Syntrophobotulus glycolicus DSM 8271: one gene and its partner. The main gene of each other region encodes a partner of the protein of the gene in region 2 in a complex. Links are inferred from orthologs where the notes say so. Each region holds a gene or a part of one and is shown on either strand. Other genes may lie near its edges.

The links. The genes of interacting proteins can lie anywhere in the genome.
Region 1: the proteins of SGLY_RS03225 (region 2) and SGLY_RS01575 are in contact, whole or in part, in a solved structure (PDB 3PXG), measured with the Bacillus subtilis proteins. The link is inferred for Syntrophobotulus glycolicus DSM 8271 from one-to-one orthologs.

Annotation. Positions count from the first base shown.
Region 1 is NC_015172.1:322,863-328,416, reverse strand. Bases 1,173-4,255 are described here. They hold SGLY_RS01575 (ATP-dependent Clp protease ATP-binding subunit), read right to left. Parts: upstream 3,936-4,255; coding sequence 1,410-3,935; downstream 1,173-1,409. Other genes in these bases: SGLY_RS01570 (protein arginine kinase), read right to left, coding at 3,985-4,255; radA (DNA repair protein RadA), read right to left, coding at 1,173-1,381. Also shown: more of radA, read right to left, coding at 35-1,172; more of SGLY_RS01570, read right to left, coding at 4,256-5,037; SGLY_RS01565 (UvrB/UvrC motif-containing protein), read right to left, coding at 5,027-5,554. UniProt on the Bacillus subtilis protein: Competence gene repressor; required for cell growth at high temperature. Negative regulator of comK expression. May interact with MecA to negatively regulate comK.
Region 2 is NC_015172.1:605,918-611,300, forward strand. What follows is about bases 1,760-4,671. They hold SGLY_RS03225 (adaptor protein MecA), read left to right. Parts: upstream 1,760-2,859; coding sequence 2,860-3,483; downstream 3,484-4,671. Other genes in these bases: SGLY_RS03220 (hypothetical protein), read left to right, coding at 2,242-2,694; SGLY_RS03235 (LCP family protein), read left to right, coding at 4,069-4,671. Also shown: SGLY_RS03200 (flagellar hook-basal body protein), read left to right, coding at 1-500; flagellar basal body rod protein FlgB, read left to right, coding at 504-902; SGLY_RS03210 (flagellar hook-basal body protein), read left to right, coding at 934-1,707; more of SGLY_RS03235, read left to right, coding at 4,672-5,124; SGLY_RS03240 (FapA family protein), read left to right, coding at 5,217-5,383. UniProt on the Bacillus subtilis protein: Enables the recognition and targeting of unfolded and aggregated proteins to the ClpC protease or to other proteins involved in proteolysis. Acts negatively in the development of competence by binding ComK and recruiting it to the ClpCP protease.

The DNA of each region.
Region 1 (5,554 bases), 280 kb from region 2 along the record:
CCTATTGTTGTCATTTTTTTATCCATTTATCCAATCAAAACTTCAAGTATTTTTTTGCCTCTTCCAATGTTCCCGCAGCGTAAATCAGGCAATCGCTTTTTAATGCCGCCTGATTATTGACACTTGGAATCATGCAGCCCTCAAACCCCAGCTTCTCGGCCTCTTTAATACGCTGCTCTATCTGCGATACTCCCCGCAGCTCTCCTGTTAAGCCCACTTCTCCAATGAGCGCCAATTTGGGGAGCGGAGTATCATTCATCGCGGAAAGAATGGCTCCAATAATTGCAAGATCCACAGCGGGATCATCTATCCTCAGTCCCCCTGCAATATTAATAAAGACATCACGGGCATAAAAGACATTGCCGATTCTCTTGTCCAGCACAGCCAGAAGCATGAGCAGCCTGTGATAATCCATGCCATTGACCGTCCTTCTGGGAGGATTGAATCCTGTCGGTGTCACAAGGGCTTGGATTTCAACCAGCAAAGGACGCGACCCTTCCATTGTTACGGCTACCGCCGAACCGGCAACATCTGACGTCCTGCTGCCGAGAAAAACCTCCGAAGTATTGGCAACTTCACAAAGCCCGCTTCCTCTCATTTCAAAAACACCGATTTCGTTTGCCGGGCCAAAACGGTTTTTGATTGTCCGCAAAAGACGATAGATATAATGCTGATCTCCTTCAAAACAAAGTACAGTATCCACCATGTGTTCAAGAACACGCGGTCCTGCGATATTTCCATCCTTGGTAATATGACCAACCAGGAAAATGATGATATGGTTCTCCTTGGCCAGCTTCATCAGAAAAGCGGCGCCTTCCCGAACCTGACTGACGCTTCCCGGTGCAGATTCCAGGTCCTCCAGCATCATCGTTTGAATCGAATCAATCACCAATACCTGATAATTGTCCTGAAGAACGATTTCTCTTATTCTGTGAAGTATTGTCTCCGTAAGAATATGTAGCTTTGATGAGGAAATCCCCAAACGGTCCGCCCTGATTTTAATCTGGCGCGCCGATTCTTCACCGGAAACATACAAAACATTATTCTCTTTAGACAAATAATCCGCAAGCTGAAGCAACAGGGTGGATTTGCCGATACCAGGCTCTCCGCTGACAAGTACAAAACTGCCGGGCACGGCCCCTCCTCCCAGCACTCTGTTCAATTCCCCGTTCCCCGTATCCAGTCTCTCTATTTCCATGGATGTAATCTCTGACAGGGGGGCTGCTTTAACAGCTCCCCTGTCAGTCAAACTTGAGGAGGAAACAGAAATTTTCTCCTCGGCAAAGGTATTCCACTCTCCACATGCAGGGCATTTACCAAGCCAGCGGGGACTTTCCTGCCCGCATTCTTTACAGAAATACTTCGTCTTAATCCTTGCCACTCAGCTTTCCCCCTGCTTTTCCTCTAAATTATATCTCATCTTTCTTTGTTTTTGCTTTGACTTTCTTTTGCGGTTTTGCCGGTTTTTTGCTTTCTCCAGATTCGGACAACTGTTTTTCTGAGCTAAAAATCATCGTATTATTTTCCGCGCTCACATAAATTGTATCTCCCGGTTTAAATTGTTCCTGGAGAATCCTTTCAGAAAGGGGATCTTCAATCAGTCTTTGAATTGCTCTGCGCAGCGGTCTCGCCCCAAAAGCGGGATCATTTCCTTCTTTTGCCACCAATTGCATCGCTTTCTCATCGGCAATGATGGTGTAATTCTGCTGCTGGAGCCTTTTGCCCAGTGATGCAAGCAAAATCGCCGCAATTTTCTGGAGTTCTTCATCCTTTAGCTGATGGAAAACGACGATCTCATCAATTCTGTTCAGAAACTCCGGTTTAAATACTTTCTTCAGTTCTTCCATCACATTTGCACTCATGTTCCTGTATTCGCTGTCCTCACTGTGGGAGGACATAAAACCCATCGCTTCTTTTCTGAGAAAAGACGCCCCGACATTGGAGGTCATCATCAGCACACAATTTCGAAAATCAACTACTCTGCCTTTGGAATCGGTCAGCCTGCCGTCTTCCAAAACCTGCAGCAGAATATTAAATACTTCCGGGTGGGCCTTTTCAATTTCATCAAAAAGCAAGACACTATATGGTTTTCTTCTTACTGCTTCCGTTAACTGGCCGCCTTCATCATGGCCTACATATCCCGGAGGGGAACCGACCATTCTGGATACGGCATGTTTCTCCATATATTCGGACATGTCAACTCTGATTAAAGAATTTTCATCTCCAAATAAAGCTTCGGCCAAGGCCCGGGCAAGCTCTGTTTTACCTACACCTGTCGGGCCGAGGAAGATAAATGACCCGATCGGTCTTTTGGGATCTTTAAGACCGGCCCTTGCTCTGCGCACAGAACGAGCGACGGCGCTGACTGCTTCCTCTTGACCGACAACCCTTTCATGCAATACTTCTTCAAGCTTCAACAGTCTGGCGCTTTCTTCTTCCTCTAATTTATTGACCGGTATTCCGGTCCAGCTTGACACGATTTTACCGATGTCCTCCTGATTGAGAATAGAAAGGTTCTTTTCTCTGTTTGCTTCCCAGTCTTTTCTCAGTGTACTGAGCTGCTCTCTTTTTTGTTGTTCCTGATCCCTGATTTTAGCTGCCTGTTCAAACTCCTGCCTTTTTACAGCCGCTTCTTTTTCCTTTTTCAGCGCTTCAACCTCAGTTTCCAATTCCTTTAGCTCTCCAGGAGCCGTATAACTGCTCAGCCTTACTTTTGAGGCTGCTTCATCCATTAAATCGATGGCCTTATCCGGTAAAAATCTGTCTGAAATATACCTGTCCGAAAGCCGAACCGCCGCCTCGATTGCTTCATCAGTAATCTTTACCCGGTGATGTGCTTCGTATCTGTCTCGTAAGCCCTTTAAAATCTCAATAGCTTCTTCAACGGTCGGCTCTCCGATTTTTATCGGCTGAAAACGGCGCTCCAAAGCAGAGTCACGCTCAATATATTTCCTATATTCGTCCAGCGTGGTCGCCCCAACACACTGCATTTCGCCGCGGGCCAGAGCAGGCTTCAAGATATTTGCCGCGTCGATCGCGCCTTCCGCCGCTCCGGCGCCAATCAAGGTATGCAGTTCATCAATGAATATGATGATATTTCCGGCGAAGCGAATTTCTTCCATAACCTTTTTCATCCGTTCCTCAAACTCGCCGCGGTACTTTGTCCCGGCAACCATTGACGACAGGTCCAATGTGACAACTCTTTTGTCCGCAAGAATTTCAGGAACACCGCCACTTACGATTCTTTGGGCCAAACCCTCGGCAATAGCTGTTTTGCCTACACCAGGTTCCCCGATCAGAACGGGATTGTTCTTGGTTCGACGGCTAAGCACCTGAATGACCCTTTCTATTTCTTTTTCTCTGCCAATGACCGGATCAAGCTTTTTTTCTTGGGCCATGACTGTCAGGTCACGACCGAATTCATTTAATGCGGGGGTATTGGACGAAACATTTTTACCACCAGTCATACCGGGGCTGCTCCCCGGTACAGAAGTGTTTTCCGCCTCTCCGCCCAGAAGAGCCACAACATGTTCCCAGAGTTTTTCAGGGTTAACCTTAAGATCAGCAAGAACTCTGGCCGCTATCCCCTCTCCTTCGATCAGAATACCCAGAAGCACATGCTCTGTGCCCACATAGTTTACACCCTGCCTTTGGGCCTCTTCGGTGGCAATTTCAATAACTCTTTTTACTCGCGGTGATAACCCTACCTCACCGGCGATCGGCTCACTAATTCCAATCAGCTGAATAATTTTTCCACTCATTTTTTCTTCATCCAGGCCCATTTCTTTTAACGCTGTGGCCGCAACACCTTCTCCCTCTTCCAGCAGGGCCAGAAGGATGTGTTCTGTCCCAATAGTCTTATGACCCATCCTTTTGGCGGTACTCTCCGCGAGTAAAAAAACTTGTTCTGCTTTCTGTGTGAAACGTCCGGGCATAATTGAACACTTCCTTTCCAACAAATTAATACTAAATAAAATATTGTAATTAATCCTTGGTATGATACACACCTCGGATATAATTCGCTCGTTCGAAATCAGCATAATTGCCATCCAGAGGCCTGTCTATCCTATATTGCAGACAGCCATAAGAGGAATTGACCAGCAAAGAGGCAAATCCTGCCTGAACTTTGGGCAGAATCCCCATTTCCACACCCATTCTGTCTTCCGACAGAAGACCAATCACTTCATCCCCACTTAAAAGCCTGGCATGTTCAAGGGTCCCCCTTGCTCTCCAGACCTTATCCTGGAGCATAACTCCCACTTCTTTCCACAAGTCCTGGCGCGCCTGAGACTCCCTTTCCGCAATTTGCCCCGTCATTGTCTCCAGATATGCCAGGGTATCCTCTTCACTCTTCCCTAAGGTCACTTGGTTGGATATCTGAAAAACATTCCCTAAAGCTCTCGAACCTTCCCCATACAGCCCCCGAACGGCCAATCCGATATGAGTAAGCGCCCCTAATACCTGTTGAACTTGATTGGTCATGACTAAAGCAGGGAGATGGATCATAACCGATATCCGCAGACCGGTGCCTACATTTGTCGGGCAAGCCGTCAAATAACCAAATTTCTCTTTAAAAGCAAAATCCAATTTGCTTTCCATCTTTTCATCCGTCTCTTTTGCCAAAGCCAGTGATTCGCTGAGATTAAAACCCGGCATCAGTACTTGAATCCGCAAATGATCCTCTTCATTGACCATTACAGATACTTTGTGACTGTCTGTAAGGGCTACACCGCTGAATTCCTTGCCATTGGCCAAGTCCGGACTGATTAAGTGTTTTTCAACCAAAATTCTTCTTTCAAGAGGATTGAGGACGCCGAGTGATAAATAGGTGAATTGCTCCCCTGAAACAACCGTTTCCCCAAAAGTATCAGAAATCTTTTTCTCCACTTCTTTTCCGCCTTCAGCTCCCAGAATATGCGGAAAAGAAGCTCCGGCCAGATTCCTTGCAAGCCTGACTCGGGTGCTTAAAACAATAGGAGTGTCCTGGATATTTTGCATCCAGCAGCTGTCTTTCACCAATAACTCTTTATTTTCCATCCTGCTCACCACCAGCCGTTTTCTCCAGTTCTTTGATCCGATCCCGCAAGACAGCCGCTTCTTCGAATTCTTCGCTGTGCACTGCTTCCTGCAGCTTTTTCCTTAACTGCTGCAATTCATTTCTGGATTGCAATTCAGGCCGGCCATGTGCAGGTACTCTTCCCACATGAAACCCACCGCCGTGAATCTTCCGCAATAATACTTCCAACTGTGGTTCAAATTGATTATAGCATTCACTGCAGCCGATCTTTCCATGTTGTTGAATCTTAGAAAGAGTCATCCCGCACAAAGGACACTTTTCAGTCTCCTTATTTTCAGACTGAACAAACTGCTTATTGGATTCAGCTTCAAAGAGAGCTTGAAGAAAATCAGAAACCATGCCCGGATAAATGCCAAAACCAAAGCCCTGTATTTTTTGGGCACATTTCTGACATAAATGCATTACACCGGTTTGTCCGTTGGCTATCTTAGTAAAATGAACCTTAGCCTCTCTGACATGACAGTTTTCGCAAATCAT
Region 2 (5,383 bases):
TGGCGATCAGCGGGGAAGGCTTTTTTCAGGTGGCAGCGGCAAACGGCAGGACCGGCTATACAAGAGCGGGAAATTTCGGTCCTGACGGCAATGGCAGGATCGTCAATCCTCAGGGCCTATTGTTGGAGCTGGGAGCTGAAATCCCGGAAAATGCCTCCGATCTTTCCATCGGCAGTGACGGAAAAATCACGGCGGTAGTTGATGATGAGCTGACTGAGCTTGGTCAATTGACGCTGGCAAGATTTGAAAATCCTCACGGATTGCAGCAGGCCGGAGATGACATTTATTTGGAAACGGATCAATCCGGACCGCCTCTTACAGGAAATCCGGGAACGGAGGGTTTCGGGCAAATTCAAGGAGGTATGCTGGAACGGTCAAATACCGACACGGCCAAGGCCATGAGCAATATGATTGAAGCCCAGAGAGCGTACCAGATTGAAATCGGCATCACCAAAGATCAGGATCAAATGATCGCAGAGGCAATTGCGCTTAGGGGGTAAGTGATGAATAACTGGTTGGATACCAGGGTTTTAAATATTCTTGAAGGCGGACTGGATGGCTTGAGCCTGCGCAATAAAGTGCTGGCGGATAATATTGCCAATGTTGACACTCCGAACTTTAAAAAATCGGATGTCAATTTTGAGGCGGTTCTTCAGGAGGCCATCGGCGAGGATCAGGCTTTGCCGATGAAGATGTCACTCCCCGGGCACCTGCCGGGAGTAGGCGCTTCTGCGGGAACGGTCGTACTCCAGGATAACAGTACGACCATCCGCAATGACGGCAATAATGTGGACGTTGATTTGGAAATGTCCAAGGTAGCGGAAAATACCCTCCATTACAATGCCTTGGCTCAGGCCCTGATTTCCCAGTTCACGATGTTAAAACAGGCGATGAGGGAATAAAAAGGATCTCATAACAGAATGGTGGTAAAAGATGATCAGAGGGCTATATACGGCGGCAGCCGGAATGCTGGCAAATAATCAGCAGAGTGATACGATCGACCAAAATATTGAGAACCTGAAAACACCGGGGTACAGGCAGGCCAGTGAAAAATTGCAGGCCTTCCCCGCTATGCTGGTGGAAAGAATGGAACCTTCGTCAACAGAACCGGTTGTGATGGAAAGGACGCCGATCGGGAGTCTGGGGACCGGAGTTCAGATTGAAAGCGTGATGTATCAGGATGGCCCGGGGATGCTCAGGGAGACAGGAAATCAAACGGATGTGGCGATAACCGCGAGAGGCTATTTTGCTGTTTCCACGCCGGATGGAGAAAGATATACGCGCAGCGGCCATTTTCTTTTGGATTCCGCGGGTGGCCTGCGCACGCCCAGTGGTTGTCCCGTTTTGGGACAAAACGGTCCGGTAGGTCCAATACCGGAAAACTTTGAGATTCGTGAAGACGGAACGATGATCAATAAAGAAGACAATATGGAAGTGGATCGCTTGAGATTGGTGGATATCCCGACAGAGGCCCTGCAGCGGGAAGGAGATACTCTTCTTTTCAGTTCAAGCGAGGGTGTTGTGGATATTCCCGCGGGTGAGGTCAGATTAAAACAAGGATATGTGGAAGAATCAAATGTCAACCTTAATGCTCAGATCGTGAAAATGCTCGAAGTGGTCAGATCATATTCGGCAAATCAGAAAGTGGTTCAGACCAATGATTCACTTCTCCAGAAAGCAGTAAATGAAATCGGCAAACTGGCGTAATTGGAGTAAGGTAATGCGGTGGTCGTAAGGAGGTGCTGGTTTGTCCTATCAGGCAGTCATATTTTCATTGGGGCAGGAAGAGTACGGGGTGCCGATCGAATCCGTACAAGAGATCACCAGGTTAAATGAAATTCATCCTGTGCCGAGTTCCCGATTATATTTTAGGACTGGTCAGTCTCAGGGGAAGCGCTTTGCCTCTGATCGACATGCATCAGAAATTTGGTCATAGCCGGGATGATCGTCCCAAGTTCGCGATTGTCACGGAAATCAATCATAATCTGATTGGGATGGGGGTTGATGAGGTCAAAGAGGTAAGAGTATTCGAACAGATCGATCCTCCTCCGCCCCTGCTCACCGCTCCATTTATCGGCGGGATTATTAATCTGAAAGACAGAATGATTGTTCAGATTATCCCTGAGCGCATTTTTAATGAAGATGAGTTAGGCAAAATCAATACAATGAACGAATGAAGAAATTCCCCTTGATTAAGGGGTAATTTTTTATAAATGGACAGAAAGATATTGGGATGTGAAGATGATGGACCTGGTGAACTATTACCGGCAGTTGTTCTTAATCAGCTGGCCAGCCTTTTGTCTCTTTCTGTCAATCATGATTTTTTTTGTTTATCGGTTTGCTTTGAGGATGAAAGCTTACCGTACCGGAGGCAAAAAGACCAAAGCTCTGATCAGGATGTGGGTCATGACCCTGATCTCACTGGCTGTGATGATTGTTTTTGGAACCATGTTTCTGACTGAACACGGGGAATGGCTGGAAAAGCCGGGCTATATGAAAGGGAAAATCAAAGAGATCAACAGTTCGGGAGAAAAAGCTGTTTTGACGATAGACGGTGCACAAAGCACTTTGGATCTATTTGCCGAAAAAAGTATTCAGGAAAAGCTTAATAAGGGAGATATTGTTGAATTATTCTATATCCCTGGGAAAAAAGTAATATATCAATGCAATTTTTTGACCGAAAAATCCGATTAGCGCATATAATATGGCTATAATGGGCTAATGATATAGGATAAAGAGATTCAGGACAGGGCTCAGGAAAAAACAAAAAATGATGACTGAAATCATATTGACTGATTATGCTATAATGGAATAGAGCTTAACCTTAAAAAAAGCTCAACGAAAGGAGAGTGAAATATTATGCGGATTCTTAAGGTAAATGAGAACACAGTGAGGATTTTTATATCATTTAGCGAGCTTTCAGCAAGAAATATTTCACTTGCCGATTTTTTTCAGCGCTCAGAAAGAACCGAACAGTTCTTTTGGGAGATAATTGGCAAAGCAAGAGAAGAAGTTAATTTTAATCTGGATCAGCCTTTTTGGATACAGGCGACAGTGGCTTCGGATGATGAATTTGTCATTACGGTGATCAAACAGGATGAACAAATTGAGGCCGAAATTAATCATATTATTCAAAATAACTTTAATGACAAGAAAAGTACGCCTAAAGTTTCGGTAAAGACAGCCAATTCGGATTGGGTATATGTTTTTTCCGACTTCGAAGATGTGCTGAATTGTTTAAGCCTGATTCCTGATGTGCCGCAGCTTAGCTCGGCCCTATACAAGTATGAACAGGAATATTTCCTCAGCTTGGGTAAGATGACTTCCTCCAGAAAGAGAAAGATCATGGAAGCGATCCTGGACGAATATGGGGAAGCGATTTTGCTGTCCGATATTTTCCTCAAGGAGCATGGAGAAACCATCATTAGTGAAAATGCGATTTCCAAGCTGAAAAAGATCGTTGAGGACAAGACTGTTATCTAAGCTTTAAACAGTAAGCTATTCCATTGAGCAGCAAAAAAGAACCTCTGATCCTTTAACCGGGATCTGAGGTTCATTAATTTACTGCGACTTTTCAGCCGTTCTGGCAAAAATATCCTTCAATATAAAGTTGCCTGATGCTTTTCAGGCAGGTAAAGCAAATAGTTTGCTTTTTAAAAGAAATAAGGTGATTTTCCTTGCCGCAAAAAAGACATTTTTTTCTGGGGTCTGGTAGAGGAGTCTTGAGATGGACCAGGTTGAAAGCGGTATTTTCTTCAGGTGCTACCATTAATGCTGCCCTCCGATAATCTTGTGTAATATTCAATCTTGAATCTATCAATATATTAAATGATCTGCTATGTCGAAAGCATGAATTTTAAAGAGGATGAAAAAATTTTTCAAAAAGAAGCGTACTCAGTTATGGTATAATGCATTTATTGTGAAAAACAGAGAATAGAACAGGGATCAGGATGTCATACTATAAGGATGTTATTCCAGCTGATTTTTTTAGAACTTGGATATTTTTATGATGCTTTTGAATATGAAATTAATCATATAAACGGATCAAGATCGGAAGAATGAAGTGGAGTGGAACAATTGCGAAGAAAAACAATCAAAATTTTGGCAGTAGTTCTGATGATCCTTGTTGCAGCAGGTACGTTAGGTTACTATTTTGTGTTTACAAAGCAGGACAATAATTTAGATATCGCCGACGACGGTTTTTTAAACAACAGGGTTAGTTTTTTACTGATCGGAGCGGACAAAAGACCTCAGGATCCGGGCTTTAATGCCGATTCCATTATTATGGCCAGTGTTGATCCCCAAAGCAAGATCATTTCCATGCTTTCTATCCCCAGAGATACCAGGGTCCGGCTTTCTGAGGATAACTTTGTCAAGATGAATTCTGTGCCCATGCTGGAGAGTACTTCTGTCCTCATGGACAAAGTGACGGAATTGACCGGTGTGCCCCTGCAAGGGTATATCATGACCAATTTTAATGGCTTTAAATCGATCATTGATACTCTGGGCGGTATTGATCTTTATGTCGAAAAAGATATGTATTATGAAACAGGAGACAACGAGGACGGTTATATCAATCTGAAACAGGGAGAGCAAAGGCTTAATGGCGAGCAGGCTCTGCAATACGCCCGTTTCAGGCACGATGCTCTGGCGGATATTTCCAGGACAGCCAGGCAGCAAAAAGTGCTGAGGGCTGTGGCTGATCAGTTGCTGCAAGTCAAGACCATAACCAGGCTTCCGGCATTAATCGCCCAATTTAAGGCGGCTGTTGAAACCAATCTGAGTTTAACCGATTTGTTGAGGATGGCCAAAGCAGCGGCAGCCTTCGACAGTTCCAATATTGTCGCTCAGACTTTACCGGGAGCATTTCTGGACTATGACGGAATCAGCTATTGGGAGGTTAACCCGGAGCAAACCAAAATTACCGTCCAAAATCTATTCTTGGGGATTACATCGGACAAGGTCATAGATAATGAGGTCATTGATCTGCTTGATCCGGGGATAAAAGCCCATATCAAGGTTCCGGGCAACCCTCAGGACCCCAACAGCAAAAAATCTCCCTCATACCAGGATTTTTTAAAAAATTATCCGCTTCCAAGCGCCACTGAACGTAAAAATGACTGAACAGACGCAAATGAACTGAATAGTTTTTAGGAATATTACGATATAATATTAAGTTCAGTTTATGTTTTTGTTAAACAAGGGGGGAGAAAAACTTGAAAGAAATAATTGCCCATGGGAAGTCCCTGGATGAGATTCGTGCAGAATGGGCAGAAAAGTGGGAATGTCAACCGGAGGACCTTGAACTGGAAGTAAAAGCAAAGCCGGGAATTTTTCATAAAAGTTGGACAGTACGGGTTGTTCTGAACGAACAGGCAGCGGC